Regions from separate parts of the Actinoplanes sp. NPDC051513 genome, predicted to be linked through region 2. Evidence: predicted binding sites of a transcription regulator. Region 2 holds the regulator's gene; the other holds the start of a gene.
What was found. The regulator HrcA, encoded in region 2, represses chaperone genes, less so after heat shock. The targets are predictions, from matches to a motif close to GGTTNGCACNCTCNNNNNGAGNGTGCNAACC.

Region 1 (7,516 bases), on a different contig from region 2:
GGCTTCACCCGCTTCGCCTGTGCCTCCACCGGCAACCTGGCCAACTCGGTCGCCGCGCACGCGGCCCGGGCCGGCGCGCCGAGCATCGTCTTCATCCCGTACGACCTCGAGCCGGGCAAGATCATTACCACCGCCGTCTACGGCGGCGAGCTGGTGGCCATCGAGGGGTCGTACGACGACGTCAACCGGCTCTGCGGCGAGCTGGTCGAGACCGACGAGTTCGAGGACACCGCGTTCGTCAACGTGAACGTGCGGCCGTTCTACGCCGAGGGCTCCAAGACGCTCGGCTACGAGGTCGCCGAGCAGCTCGGCTGGCGCATCCCCGCCCAGGTCGTCATCCCGATGGCCTCCGGCGAGCTGCTCACCAAGGTGGACAAGGCGTTCCAGGAGCTGGTCGAGATCGGCCTGGCCACCGCGCCCGAGGGCGGCTGGACCGTCTTCGGCGCCCAGTCGGCCGGCTGCAACCCGATCGCGGTGGCGCTGCACAAGGGCACCGACGAGATCGTCCCGGTGAAGCCGACCGGCATCGCGAAGTCGCTGAACATCGGCGACCCGGCGGCCGGCGCGTACGCGATCGAGTCGGTGCGCCGCACCGGCGGGTGGATGGACTACGCCGACGACGACGAGATCCGCGACGGCATCCGGCTGCTGGCCGAGACGACCGGCGTCTTCGCCGAGACTGCGGGCGGCGCCACGGTCGCGGTGCTCAAGAAGCTGGTGGCGAGCGGCAAGCTCGACCCCGAGAAAGAGACCGTCGTCTACAACACCGGCGAGGGGCTCAAGACGCTCGACGCGGTCGCGGGCCTCGTCGGACCGACTCACCAGATCAAACCGTCGCTGCGAGGGGCCCGCGAGGCTGGCCTGCTGGGATAACGCTCGGTAGTCAAAGGTCTGCCATTAGTTGAAGATTCCATCCCCGGAGGACTTGCGCACCGATCTCAGGGTCGGCAGGATGCTCTCTGCGGGAGGGCCGACGCCGTACGAGGCCCCTCACCTTCGAGCTTGGCGACAATCTCTCGAGGTGCCCAACGACCCAGCGCCGGAGGCGCTGTGCGTCCGCCCTCCCGACCAAAATCGTTAGCATTCTTGGCCGTTGCCCGGCAGGGTGACGGCCATGAATCTTTCTACGGGCCGGCTGGAAGACCCGGCCGACGCGTACGAGATCTATCGGGCCTGCGAGGAGCGCGACAAACCCGACGTCCCGCCGCTCGCCCTGGAGGGTTTCGTCGCCCGGCACGCCCACCCCTGGCCGGGCGCGACTCTCGAGCACTATCTGGGTTTCCTGGACGGGGTGCCGGTCGGCTACGTACAGGTCGAGCTGCCCATTCTCGACAACTTGGACAATGTGAATATCGAGCTGTCGGTCCTTCCCGCACATCGACGGCAGGGCGTCGGCCGGGCCCTTCTCGACCTGGTTCTCGAGCGGGCCCGGGCGCTCGGCCGCAAGAACGTGATCGCCCCCGTGATGTCGCGCCACCCGGACGGCGCGCAGTTCGCCTCCGCGGCGGCGGCCAAGCCCGCTCTCGAGGAGGTGCGCAGCCGGCTCGACCTCCGCACGGTCGACCAGGCCCGGCACGATGCCCTGTTGGCCGGCGCCTGGCAGCACGCCGAGGGGTACCGGCTGATCCTGTGGACCGGCGTGCCACCCGAGGAGATCATCGACGACGTGGCCTACCTGGACGGGCGCCTCAACGCCGACGCCCCGACCGGCGACCTGGCGTGGGAGCCCGAGAACGTGGACGCCGCGAAGATTCGCGAGGGCGAGCAGCGGGCGGCCCTGCGCGGGCGGACGAGCTACCACGCCGGCGCTCTGCACGGCGAGCGGCTGGTCGCCTGGACGAAGATCGCCGGCGACGCCACCGACCCCGCGCATGCCTGGCAGAACATCACGCTGGTCGACCCCGGCCACCGTGGCCACCGGCTCGGCATGCTGGTGAAGCTGGCCAACCTCGCGCACGTCCGGGAACTGCGACCGGGCCTCGAGGTGATCGACACGTTCAACGCGGCGTCCAACGAGCACATGCTGCGGATCAATCGGGCGCTGGGCTTCCGGGCGCTCGACTCGGTGACCTTCTGGCAGCTGACGGTGTGAGCCTCAGATGCGGCGGCGCATCCGCAGCTCGGTGAGGATCGGCAGCACGGGGTGCGGCACGCGCTCGCCGGTGTCTTCGAAACCTAGCTTCTCGTACGCCCGGACGGCGCGCGCGTTGCCGGCGACCACCTCGAGCATCAGCCGGTCGCGCCCGTTCGCCCGGGACCAGGTGGCCACCGCTTCGACCAGCTCGGCCAGCACCTTGCCGCCGCGCTGCTCGGGGGTCACGTAGACCGCGAAGATCACCGTCACGTCGGGCTCCTCGGGCAGGACCGTGCCGCCCGCGTGCCCGATCAGCCGGGACCGGCCGCCGGGGTCGGCCACGAACTGCGCCAGGCGGCCGCCGTGCGCCGCCTGGGTGATGCGCTGCCGGTACGCCTCGTGGGGCCGGGCCGCGGCCTGGGCGAGCGTCTCGAGGAACGCGAGCGGGGCGTCGGCCAGCATCTCGAGCCGCAGCGCGCGCATCCGTGCCGCGTCCTCGACGGTCACCCGGTGCACGCGCCAGCTGTTCACGCTGTTCTCCCTACCCTGTGCCGGGGGCGCGGGCAACCTGGTTGCCGGGAAACGGACGAGGGTAGCGGATGCGGTCCCCGCTGAGGCAAGGTGTGTCGATGGATGTGGGCGAGGGCCGCATGCGCATGGTCGAGGGCCCGGTGGTCGAGGCCGCCGACCCGTTCGACCCTGAGTCGCGCACGGCCGAGCTCACCCGCCCCGGCGCCGTCGCCGTGCCCCCGGTCCGCGAGAACGACCCGGTCGTCCCGCCGCAGGGCGCCGGCCTGTCCGGCTGGCTCTCGCGGTGGCGCGGGGTGCTGCGCCGCTGCCTCGTCGCGCTGCTGCCGATCGGCCTGCTCGCCGCGCTCCCGATGCACTTCTTCGTCGGCAACGTCGACGACACGGTGATCGCCGCTCCCGCCCTCTTCGACCTGCTCGGCGGCTTCGGCCTACTGCTGCTCCCGCTGATGTGGCTGGCCTACTTCGCAGTCTCCGCCCTGCCCCTGGTGATCTGCCTGGCCGGCGTGGTGGCGGTGGCGCTCGCCGAGGGGGCCACCGGGTCACTGCCCCGCCCGCGCCGGGTGTGGCGGCTGGTGGCCTATCGGCTGCGCCCGCTCTGGCTCTGGTTCGCCGTGTTCGGCCTGCTGACCCAGGCGCTGCCGCTGCTGCTCACCGCCGACCGGCTGGGCCCGGCCGTGGCCGCGCCGCTCGCCGCCGGCCTCGCCGCGCTCTCGACCGCCGTGCTCACCTTCACCGGTGTGCTCGGCTGCGTCGTGCTGATCGAGCGCGATCGCGGCCGGCGCCGGGCCCAGCACCTCTGCTCGCGGGCCCGGCTGGGCGGGCTGGTCGCCGCCTCGCTGGCTGTCACCGTCCTGCCCCGGCTGGCCGACGCCGGCTGGGGCGCCCTGGCGTCGACCGTGGTGGCGGTGGCGGCCGTTCTGCTCTGGGCGATCGCCGCCCTGGTGACCTACGCGCAGGCCCGCCGCGCCGAGGGCCCGGTGACCAGCGACTCGTTGCTTTCCGAGCTGGCCACGTCCGAGCTCGACTGAGGGGTCTGTCCGCCCGCGTTTCCTTGCACTCGCCCCCCTGGAGTGCTAAACAAGTCATTGGCACTCGTGACCGCTGAGTGCCAAGCAGGTCGGGACGGTGGGGTTCCGGTCGCGGCGCCGCCATCGGCGCCGGGGCACGGTACCGGTCGTCGCGGGCTTTCCGGCTCGGCCTGAGGACGTCACATCGCCAGGTGGTGACGTCCGCAGAGTTCGCAACCTGCGGGAATGCGGGGCCAATTGGCCCGGCACCGCGAATGTCCAGGAGGACACAGCCGAATGGCCAAGATCATCGCATTCGACGAGGAAGCTCGTCGGGGCCTCGAGCGGGGCATGAACCAGCTCGCCGACGCCGTCAAGGTGACGCTCGGCCCCAAGGGCCGCAACGTCGTCCTTGAGAAGAAGTGGGGCGCCCCCACGATCACCAACGATGGTGTATCCATCGCCAAGGAGATCGAGCTCGAGGACACCTTCGAGAAGATCGGCGCTGAGCTGGTCAAGGAGGTCGCGAAGAAGACCGACGACGTTGCCGGTGACGGCACGACGACCGCGACCGTTCTCGCCCAGGCGCTGGTTCGTGAGGGTCTGCGCAACGTCGCCGCCGGCGCCAACCCGATGGCCCTGAAGCGGGGCATCGAGGCCGCCGTCGCGAGCGTCTCCGAGGCTCTCTCGCAGCTCGCCAAGGACGTGGAGACCAAGGAGCAGATCGCCTCCACCGCCTCCATCTCCGCCGGTGACTCCACGGTCGGCGAGATCATCGCCGAGGCCATGGACAAGGTCGGCAAGGAAGGCGTCATCACCGTCGAGGAGAGCAACACCTTCGGCCTCGAGCTCGAGCTCACCGAGGGTATGCGCTTCGACAAGGGCTACATCTCGGCGTACTTCATGACCGACGCCGAGCGGATGGAGGCCGTCTTCGACGACCCGTACATCCTGATCGCCAACAGCAAGATCTCCGCCGTGAAGGACCTCCTCCCTGTGCTGGAGAAGGTCATGCAGGGCGGCAAGCCGCTGGTCATCATCGCCGAGGACGTCGAGGGCGAGGCCCTGGCGACCCTGGTGGTCAACAAGGTGCGCGGCACCTTCAAGTCGGTCGCCGTCAAGGCCCCGGGCTTCGGCGACCGCCGCAAGGCCATGCTGGAGGACATCGCCATCCTGACCGGTGGCGCCGTCATCAGCGAGGAGGTCGGCCTCAAGCTCGACAACGCCGACCTGAGCCTGCTGGGCACCGCTCGCAAGATCGTCATCACCAAGGACGAGACCACCGTCGTGGACGGCGGCGGCGACGCCGAGCAGATCCAGGGCCGGGTCAACCAGATCCGCGCCGAGATCGAGAAGTCGGACTCCGACTACGACCGTGAGAAGCTGCAGGAGCGCCTGGCCAAGCTGGCCGGCGGTGTTGCGGTCATCAAGGTCGGCGCGGCCACCGAGGTCGAGCTCAAGGAGCGCAAGCACCGCATCGAGGACGCCGTTCGCAACGCGAAGGCGGCCGTCGAGGAGGGCATCGTGCCCGGTGGTGGCGTCGCCCTGGTGCAGGCCGGCAAGACCGCGTTCGAGAAGCTCGACCTGGTCGGCGACGAGGCGACCGGCGCGCAGATCGTGAAGCTCGCGCTCGACGCCCCGCTGCGTCAGATCGCCGTGAACGCCGGCCTCGAGGGCGGCGTCGTGGTCGAGAAGGTGCGCAACCTCGACGCGGGTCACGGCCTCAACGCCGCGACCGGCGAGTACGTCGACCTGCTGGCCGCGGGCATCATCGACCCGGCCAAGGTCACCCGCTCGGCGCTGCAGAACGCCGCGTCGATCGCCGCGCTGTTCCTCACCACCGAGGCCGTCGTGGCCGACAAGCCCGAGAAGAACCCGGCCCCGGCCGGCGCCCCGGGCGGCGGGGACATGGACTTCTGAGTCCAGTCCGGACAGCAACATCCGGAAGGCGGGTCGCTTCGGCGGCCCGCCTTTCGCGTGCACGGGGGCCTGGTGAGCGATGGCGCGCCGGCCTTTCGCGTGCGCGGGGCGGGGGCTCCGGGTCAGCGGCGGTGGCGGCCGGGGCGGGGGCGCTCGCCCAGCCACCACAGCGTCCCACCGGCCGCGACGGCGAGCAGGCCGGCCCGCACCACGGCCAGCACGTCGTGCCCGGTGGTCGGCAGGTCGGCGACCGGGACGACGTGGATCGTCACGCTCCCGGTGGACCGCCCGCCGCGCCCGTCGCCGACCGTGTAGCCGAGAGCGTCCGCCGCGGCCGCGTAGATCTCGGCGGCCTCGTCGAGACCATCGGCCGTGTAGGTGACGGTCGTGGCGGTCATCGCCGCCGTGCCGTGCCGGGGCTTGCGGATCGTCATGATCGTGAGGGCGTCGCCGTCCGGGTCCCGGTCGTTCAGCAGCGGCCGGATCACCACGCTGTCCCCGGCCGCGACCCTCACCCGATCGTCCACCGCCACCGGCGGCCGGTTGCGCCGCGGCGGCGTGCCGTGGCCCGGCGCCGGCGTGCCGTGGCCCGGCGCCGGCGTGCCGTGGCCCGGCGCCGGCGTGGGGGAGCCGCTGGGCCGGGGAGTGGGCGACGGGGACGGGGGTGGCGTGGTCGGTGCGGTCGTGGGCGGCGGGATGACCGGAACCGCCGGGACGATCACGTAGACCATCCCCTGCGCCACGTTGCCGTCGGCGTCCACCACCTCGTAGCTGAAGCTGTCGGTCCCGGCGAAGCCCGGAAACGGCACGTAGGTGACCGTCCCGTCCGCGTTGATCCGGGCCGTGCCGTGCGCGGGCCCTCCGATCCGGACGAGGCTGACCGGCCGCCCGTCCTGGCCGGTGTTCGGCAGCCCGATGCCGACCGACCGGCCGTCCAGCACGGTGACCTGTTTGTTCGGTACCGACGGCGGCACGCCCACGAGGATCTCGACGTCGGCGGTGGTGCGGTGCCCGGCATCGTCGGTGGCCGTGTAGGCGAGGGTGGCGATCCCGGCGAACCCGGCCGGCGGGGTGTAGGTCACCGCGGTCGCGGCGAACGTGGCCGTGCCGTGGTCGGGCGTGGTGACCGCGGTGACGTCCAGCGTTCCGCCCGGATCGAGGTCGTTGGTGAGCACGTCGACGGCGATCGCGTGCTGGTAAGGCGTCGTGCGGGAGTCCGGCACCGCCACCGGCACGCCGTTGGACACGGTGATCGCGACGGTCCCGGTCGCGGCGCCGCCGTTGCCGTCGCCGATCGCGTACGTGAAGGTGTCCGGCCCCACGTAGCCGGCCGCCGCGACGTACCGGATCTGGCCGGACTCAAGGGTGGCCGTGCCATGCGCCGGCGTGCCGGCCGAGGCGATGGCGAGCGTCTGGCCCGGGTTGGCGTCGGTGTCGTTGGCGAGCACGTCGACCAGCACGGTCCGGTCGGAGAGCAGCGCCGCGGTGTCCGTCCGCGCCACCGGCACGGCGTTCGCCACCTGCACCGTGACCTGAGCGGACGAGGTGTTCCCGACGCTGTCCACGATCGCGTACCCGAAGGTGTCGGTCCCGAAGAACCCGGGATGCGGCCGGTACTCCACGGTCCCGTTCGCGTTGATCTTGGTCGAGCCGTGCCCGGGCGTCCCCACCGTGGTCACCGTGAGGAGCTGCGACTCGGGGTCGGTGTCGTTGGCCGTGACGGCGATGTCGACCGCGGTGTCGGCCGGGATGGACACCGCGTCGCCGACCGCGGACGGCGACCCGTCGATGGTGATCGTGACGTGCCCGGTGTCGGTCTGGCTGAGGTCGTCGGTGAGCACGTAGTCGAAGCCGTCCGTCCCGACCGTGCCCGGGTCGGCCCGGTAGGTCAGCACCCCGCCCGAGAACGTGAGCATGCCCTTGGCGGTCGCGGTGGCCGAGACGACCTCGATCGCCTGCCCCGTGTTGGGATCGACGTCGTTGG
Region 2 (7,516 bases):
GACGCCTGGAAGCGCGGCATGAACCCGGAGATTCCCGAGGCGAGGATCCTGCACAACCCCTATCAGTACACCAAGTAGGGTTCGGCAAATGACCGACAGCGGAAGGGGCACGGGACCGGACTTCATCGAGGCGCTCGCTCGCGGCCTCGACGTCCTGCGCTCCTTCCGCGCCGGCACGCCCGCCATGACGCTCAGCGAGATCGCCGGTCACACCGGCCTGGCCCGCCCCACCGTGCGACGCATCCTGATCACCCTGGAAGAGCTCGGCTACGTGCGCTCGGCCGACCGCGGCTACGCCCTGACCCCGCGGGTGCTCGACCTCGGTATGGCGTACGTCAATTCGCTGAGCATGTGGGAGGTCGCCCGCCCGCACATGGAGAAGCTGGTCTCCCAGACCAACGAGTCCACGTCGATGGCCCAGCTCGACGGCGGCGACATCGTCTATGTGGCGCGCGTGGCCGTACCCAAGATCGTCACCCTGGCCGTCACGATCGGCACACGCTTTCCCGCTCCCGCCACCTCGATGGGCAAAGTGCTGCTGGCGGCCCTGTCGCCGGCGACCCTGGCCGCCGTTCTCGCCGAGCCGTCCCGCTCCGGCATCAACGCCCGCTGGCAGCCGGCGCCCCCCGATCTCGAGGCCGCGCTGCGCGAGGTGCGGGCGAAGGGCTGGGCCCTGGCCGACCAGGACCTCGCCCCCGGCATCCGCTCGATAGCCACCGGCGTCCGCGACGGCGACGGCGCCGTGATCGCCGCGATCAACGTGACCGTCCACGCCGCCGAGACGTCGGTCGAGACCCTCCTCGAAGAGCACCTGCCCAAGCTCCTGCGCACCGCCGCCGACATCAGCCACGACTGGGCGCTGACCGCCTCGGTCCCCGCCACGAAGTCCTAGCGCGGCAGCCGTCGTCGGTCCGGCTCTCGACGTGCGGACCACGTGCACCCGTGCCAGGCTTGACCTTGTGAAGCAGGTGGACGACCTCTTCGACCCGCTGCCCGATCGCTGGGGCCTGCGCGGCGATCCGTGGGTGTGGCAGGCGATGCGCGACCACCTCACCGGCACGTACCTCCCACCGACCCTGGGCGAGTGCGAGGCGATGCTCTACGCCGCGTTCAACCGCATCGTCGGCGTCGACGTGGCCACCGAGATCGAGCCCATGGTCTTCCGCCAGGAGTTCGCCCACGGCGGCATGTCCTCCGGCCAGATCCATCTCGACACCTGGCGCGCCGAACTCCTCCCCCTACTCGTCGACCGAGCAAGAACCAAGATCTGAACCACTATTCGTACGCGTCGGGCAAGGCCCCCGCCGAGCAACGCGACCATCTGCCACGCAAGGCCCCAGCGCGACTTTCGCGCCAGGCGGATGCACGCGCTTCGTACCGTGGCGCCATGGATCCGGAACAGCTCCCCGACCTGTTCCTGAACGGCGCTAACTCTTCCGGCCCAGCAGCCGGAAGTCCCGGCGCCGCATCAGCCTGAGCACCAGCGCGGCCGGGTTCCCGAAGGCCCGCAACCCCACGTCGGGCGGGCACACCTCGATCCGGTCGATCTCGTACTCCCGGCCGCCCACCACCACCCGGCACCGCCCGGCCGCCTCCACGTTGCGATACCAGGAGACGTCCGGCCCGTAGGTCAGCTCCGCCACGAAGTCGTCGCCGAGCCGGGCCAGCAGCAACGGAGTCTCATACGCCCGGCCGGTCTTCCGGCCCACGTGCCGGACCAGCGCGAACGGCCCGCGCCCCGCCCGGGCGAGCCGCACCGTCACGCGGTTGAGCGTGTTCTTGACCAGCCAGAGCCAGGCCCGGCGCACCCGGCTAACCGCGGAGCCCGGCACCCGGCGACTCGGCGGCCGGCTCGAGCCCGGCCCCATCGAAAGCCGCCGTGCACGACGACTCCGCCGCCCGCTCGGGCCCAGCCCTGCCGAGAGCCGCCTGCTCGCGCTCGGCTCGGTCGATTGCCGCGGTGCACGCTGTCTCGACCGCCCGGCCGAGGAGCGCCTGGTCGAGGGCCGCGGCGCCGGGCCCGGCACTGTCCTGGGCCGCCTCGACGATCGCCTGGTCGAGGGCCACGGCGAGCTCGGGGGAGGTCGCGCCGATGACCTGGCGGCAGATCTGCCGCAACTGCGCGACCTGGTCGGGCGTGATGGCATCGAAGACCAGCCGCCGGGCCTCGCGGACGTGACCGGGGGCGGCGGCCTCCAGCGCGGCCACCCCCTTCTCGGTGATCATCGCCTCGGTGCAGCGGATCTCCGAGTTCTGCACCTCGCGCCGCACCCAGCCCTGCTTCTCGAGGCGGGTGACCGCGTGCGACAGGCGGGACGCCGAGCCGCCGGCGTACAGGGCGAGCGTGTTCATCCGCACGGCCCGGCCGGGCGGCCGGGAGAGCGCGGACAGGATCGAGTACTCGAAGAAGTTCAGGCCCGAATCCCGCTTGAGCTGGATGTCGATGGCGGTCGGCAGGCTCATCAGCAGGGAGATCAGAGTCATCCAGGCGCCGCGCTCGTCGTCGGCAAGCCAGGGGACGTCGTCGTCCTGCGGCGGCGTCGTGGTGTTTGTCACCACTGAAGGGTACCCGTCTTGAACATTCAATACTTGCCGTGGCAAGCTTCATCTCGAGCGGTGTTGAATATTCAACACCACCGTTGAGGGAGTGTTTAGCCGTGACCGTTCTTCGCATCGACGCCAGCATTCAGGGACCGCGGTCGGCCAGCAGCGAGCTCGCCGACCTGGCCGAGGCCGAGTGGCTGTCCGTCCGGCCGGAGACCACGTTCGTGCGCCGCCACCTGGGCGCCGACCCGCTGCCCGCGGACGCCTGGGCGACCGCGATCCACTCCCAGTTCGTTCCCGAGGAGCAGCACACCCAGGAGCAGCGCGACGCGCGGGCGCTGGCCGCGAGCCTGGCGAGCGAGCTGCAGGAGGCCGACGCGGTGATTCTGGCGCTGCCGCTCTACAACTACGGCGTCTCGCAGCACGTCAAGACCTGGATCGACCTGACCATCGCGGGCTCGGTGCCCGGCACTGCGCTGCTGGAGGGCAAGACCGCCCTGGTGCTGACCACCCGCGGCGGCGGCTACGGCCCCGGCACCCCGCGCGAGGGCTGGGACCACAACACGGCCTACCTGCGCCGCATCGTCGCCGACGTGTGGGGCGCCGACCTCACGCTGATCGAGCGCGAGCTCACCCTGGCCGGCGTCAACCCGGCCATGGACGCTTTCATCGAGGCCGCCGAGCTCCTGAAGAAGGCCGCCCACGAGGCCGCCACCAACGCCGGCCGATCCCTCGCCACGCGCTAGCACAGACGCCGTCCACGCCGGGCCGGGATGAACAGCGGCGTCGCGTGGGCGCACACAGCAGAAGGGCCGGCGAAAGCCGGCCCTTCTTTCGTTCCTGCCCGGCAGCTCAGCCCGGCGCGGGCGGCACAGGCGCGACCAACGACGGCGATCGCCCTGCGCACCGGGGACTCGTCCCGGCCCGTATCAAATAATGATCTTGACCTTGATCTTTGAAACGCGCGGGCCGATGAAACTAGTGGCCGTTGAAGGCGTCGCGCATGCGGCTGAAGAAGCCGCCCTGCTTGCTCAGCTCGGCGACGTCCTCGCCGCGGGTCTTGGCGAACTCGCGGAGCATGCGCTCCTGCTCGGCGGTGAGCTTGGTGGGCGTCTTGACGTCGAGGTGGACGAAAAGGTCGCCACGGCCCTGGCCGCGCAAGTGGGGCACGCCCTTGCCGCGGATGCGCAGCGTCGAAGCCGGCTGGGTGCCCGACTTGACCTCGATGGCCTCTTCGGAATCCAGCGTCTTGATGGTCAGGCGGGTGCCGAGCGCGGCCGCGGTCATCGGGAGGGTGACGCGGCAGTGCAGGTCGTCGCCCTTGCGTGAGTAGACGTCGTGCGGGCGCTCGTGGATCTCGACATACAGGTCGCCGGCGGTGCCGCCGCCGGGGCCTACCTCGCCCTGCTGGGCCAGGCGGATGCGCATGCCGTCTTCGACGCCGGCCGGAATCTTCACGGTCAGCGAGCGGCGGGTGCGGACGCGGCCGTCGCCGGCGCACGTCGGGCACGGGTGCGGGATGACCGTGCCGTGGCCCTGGCAGGTGGAGCAGGGGCGGGACGAGACGACCTGGCCCAGGAACGTGCGCTGCACGCTCTGCACCTCGCCGCGGCCGCCGCAGGTCTCGCAGGTGGCCAGGTGGGTGCCGGGTGCGGTGCCGGCGCCGGAGCACTGGGTGCACAGGACCGCGGTGTCGACCGTGATCGGGGCCTCGACGCCGAACGCCGTCTCGACCAGGTCGAGCTCGAGGCGCAGGATCGCGTCGGCGCCCGGGCGGGTACGCGGGCGCGGGCCACGGGTGCCGCCGCCGGCCGCCGTGCCGAAGAACGCGTCCATGATGTCCTGGAAGCCGACGAACGGGCCGCCGGGACCGCCCGGACCGCCGGGGCCCATGCCGCCGCCGGGAGCCAGCGGGTCGCCACCGAGGTCGACGATCTGCCGCTTCTGGTCGTCGGACAGGACCTCGTACGCCGCGTTGATGTCCTTGAACTTCTCGGCGGCCTCGGGGTCGGGGTTGACGTCGGGGTGGTACTGCCGAGCCAGCTTCCGGTAGGCGCGCTTGATCTCGTCGTCGGTGGCCTCCCGGCTCACGCCGAGAATGCCGTAGTAATCCTTGGCCACGGGGTTTGGGGTCCTCATTGTCAGCGCGAATCCGTCAGTTCTGGGCCAGCAGGTCGCCCACGTAGCGTGCCACCGCACGCACCGTGGCGATGGTGCCGGGGTAGTCCATCCGGGTGGGTCCGAGCACACCGAGCCCACCCACGATAGTCGCCCCCGGGCCGTAGCCCGTGCTGACCACCGAGGTCGACCGGAGGTTGTCTATCTCGTTCTCGTCGCCGATGCGCACCCGGGTCTTGCTGGGCTCCAGGTCGCCGATGAGCTTGAGCAGGATGACCTCCTCCTCGAGGGCCTCGAGCACGGGACGAAGCGTGCCCTGGAAGTCCAGCACACCTCCCCGCGTCAAGTTCGCCGTTCCGGCGAGCGCAAGACGCTCCTCGCTGCGCTCCACCAGCGTCTCGAGCAGGACGCTGGCCAGGCAGGCCATCGTGTTGCGGTGGCCGGGGGCGCAGTCGTCGACCAGGCCCTGCACCAGCGGCGGGGTGTCGGCCATGCGCTGACCTGCGAGCTTTTCGTTGACCTTGCGGCGCAGATCGGTCACGTCGTCGGACGCGACCGGGCCCGGCAGCTCGACCAGGCGCTGCTCGACGCGGCCGGTATCGGTGATCATCACGAGCATCACGCGGGTCGTGGAGATCGGGACGAGTTCCAGATGGCGCACGGCCGAGCGGGCCAGCGACGGGTACTGCACCACCGCGACCTGGCGGGTGAGCTGGGCGAGGAGGCGCACTGTGCGATGCACCACGTCGTCGAGGTCGACCGCGCCGATCAGGAAACGCTCGATCGCGCGGCGCTCGGCCGGGCTCAGCGCCTTGACCTTGGAGAGGCGATCGACGAACAGGCGGTAGCCCGCGTCGGTGGGGACGCGCCCGGCGCTCGTGTGCGGCTGGCGGATGTAGCCCTCTTCTTCCAGCACGGCCATGTCGTTGCGCACCGTAGCCGGGGAGACGCCCAGCTGGTGCCGCTCGACCAGAGCCTTGCTGCCGACCGGCTCCTGCGTCTCGACGTAGTCCTCGACGATCGCCCGCAGCACCTCGAGCTTGCGGTCATCCAGACTCATGACCCCTCCCTCGCGGACGCTGGCGAAGCTTGGCACTCCCGGTGACAGAGTGCCAGTCTACGTCGCCGTGACCGGTGGCGCGATGATCGAGTGGACTGTCTATTCATCGACTCGTACCGCATGTCGCTCTCGACCGTATTGAGCTGCGGTCCTACGGTGTCAGCCATGACTGAACCACCTCGCCCGCCCGGTGAAGGTAATCCGTATGCGGCTAACGATCCGACGTCGGGTTCGACACCGCCGCCTTCTTCCCCGCCTCCACCGCCGCCCGGAGGCTACGCGCCTCCGCCCTCCGGTGGCTACGGCCCGCCCTCGGGTGGGTACAACCAGCCGCCCGGCGGCTACCCGCCCCCTGGCGGCTACAACCCGCCCTCGCAGCAGTACGGCTACGGTCCGCAACCCGGCGGCAGCACGGACGACCGCACCTGGATTTTGGTCGCCCACTTCGGCGGCGCGGCCGGCGCCTTCCTCAGCGGGAGCGTGGCGGGCTGGATCGCGCCGCTCGTCGCCCTGCTCGCCCGGGGCAACCAGTCGCCCCACGTGCGGGCCGAGGCGGTCAAGGCGCTGAACTTCCAGATCCTGTGGTCGATCGTCGGCTTCATCGGATACGCCACCTGGTGCATCGGCATCGGCTTCCTGATCACGGCCGCCGCCTGGCTCATCAGCATCATCTTCGGTGTCATCGCCGGCGTGAAGGCCAGCAACAACGAGCCGTACAACTACCCCATGTCGGTAAAAATCATCAAGTAGTGGTGTCGCGCCGGGTCGGGGGCCCGGCGTCACACGACGTCACGAATCACCGCATCCGCCAGCAGGCGGCCCTTCAAATTCAAAATCAACTGCCCTTTCGCGTACGCCTCCGGCACGAGCAGACCGTCCTCGAGCGCCTGCTCGGCCCCGCGTTCGTCGAGCCCGTCCAGCGGGATGCCGTCGCTGAGGCGCACCCGCAGCATGATGTCCTCGACGCGGCGGTCCTCCTCGGCGAGGACCTCGCGGGCATGGCCGGGCGAGACGCCGTCGGCGAGCCTTTTCGCGTACGTGGTGGGGTGCTTGACGTTCCACCAGCGCACGCCGCCGACGTGGCTGTGCGCGCCCGGGCCCAGGCCCCACCAGTCGGCGCCGGTCCAGTAGAGCAGATTGTGCCGGCAGCGGGAATCTTCGCTCGTCGCCCAGTTGGAGACCTCGTACCAGCTGAAGCCCGCGTCGGTCAGGGCCCGCTCGGCGGCCAGATAGCGGTCGGCCGCGACGTCGTCCGACGGGTAGGGCAGCTCGCCGCGACGCATCCGCGCGGCCATCCGGGTGCCGTCCTCGACGATCAGGGCGTACGCGCTGACGTGGTCGGCGCCGGCCTCGACGACCGCCTGGAGGGAAGCGGCGAAGTCGTCCGGGGTCTCGCCCGGGGTGCCGTAGATCAGGTCGAGGTTGACGTGGTCGAAGCCGGCCTTCCTCGCCTCCTGGGCCGCCCGGGGCGCCCGGCCGGCGGTGTGCCGGCGGTCGAGGATCTTGAGCACGTGCGGGCTGGCGGACTGCATGCCCAGGCTGATCCGCGTGAAGCCATTGGCTCGCAGCCGGCGCAGGTATTCGGGAGTTACCGACTCGGGGTTCGCCTCGGTGGTGACCTCCGCGTCGCCGGTCAGGCCCCAGGCCTTGTCGATGCCCTCGAGGATGCGGCCCAGATCGTCGGCACTGAGCAGGGTCGGGGTGCCCCCACCCACGAACACCGTGTCCACTCTTTCTGGATTTATCGTGTTTTTTGCCAGCTGGAGCTCTTGCAGGACCGTGTCGGCGTAGCCC

Region 1: the regulator HrcA is predicted to act here: its motif matches at 3,689-3,719, upstream of groL (chaperonin GroEL).

The regions. Positions count from the first base shown of each region.
Region 1 is NZ_JBITDW010000015.1:115,074-122,589, reverse strand. It holds gene thrC (threonine synthase) at 1-873, shown strand, start outside; gene ACIA5D_RS35105 (GNAT family N-acetyltransferase) at 1,115-2,092, shown strand; gene ACIA5D_RS35100 (GNAT family N-acetyltransferase) at 2,096-2,641, opposite strand; gene ACIA5D_RS35095 (hypothetical protein) at 2,704-3,633, shown strand; gene groL (chaperonin GroEL) at 3,910-5,532, shown strand; gene ACIA5D_RS35085 (beta strand repeat-containing protein) at 5,655-7,516, opposite strand, start outside.
Region 2 is NZ_JBITDW010000016.1:120,134-127,649, forward strand. It holds gene ACIA5D_RS36050 (amidohydrolase family protein) at 1-78, shown strand, start outside; gene ACIA5D_RS36055 (IclR family transcriptional regulator C-terminal domain-containing protein) at 89-892, shown strand; gene ACIA5D_RS36060 (hypothetical protein) at 960-1,271, shown strand; gene ACIA5D_RS36065 (nitroreductase family deazaflavin-dependent oxidoreductase) at 1,428-1,808, opposite strand; gene ACIA5D_RS36070 (MarR family winged helix-turn-helix transcriptional regulator) at 1,813-2,556, opposite strand; gene ACIA5D_RS36075 (FMN-dependent NADH-azoreductase) at 2,658-3,290, shown strand; gene dnaJ (molecular chaperone DnaJ) at 3,523-4,665, opposite strand; gene hrcA (heat-inducible transcriptional repressor HrcA) at 4,700-5,722, opposite strand; gene ACIA5D_RS36090 (DUF4870 domain-containing protein) at 5,888-6,472, shown strand; gene hemW (radical SAM family heme chaperone HemW) at 6,502-7,516, opposite strand, start outside.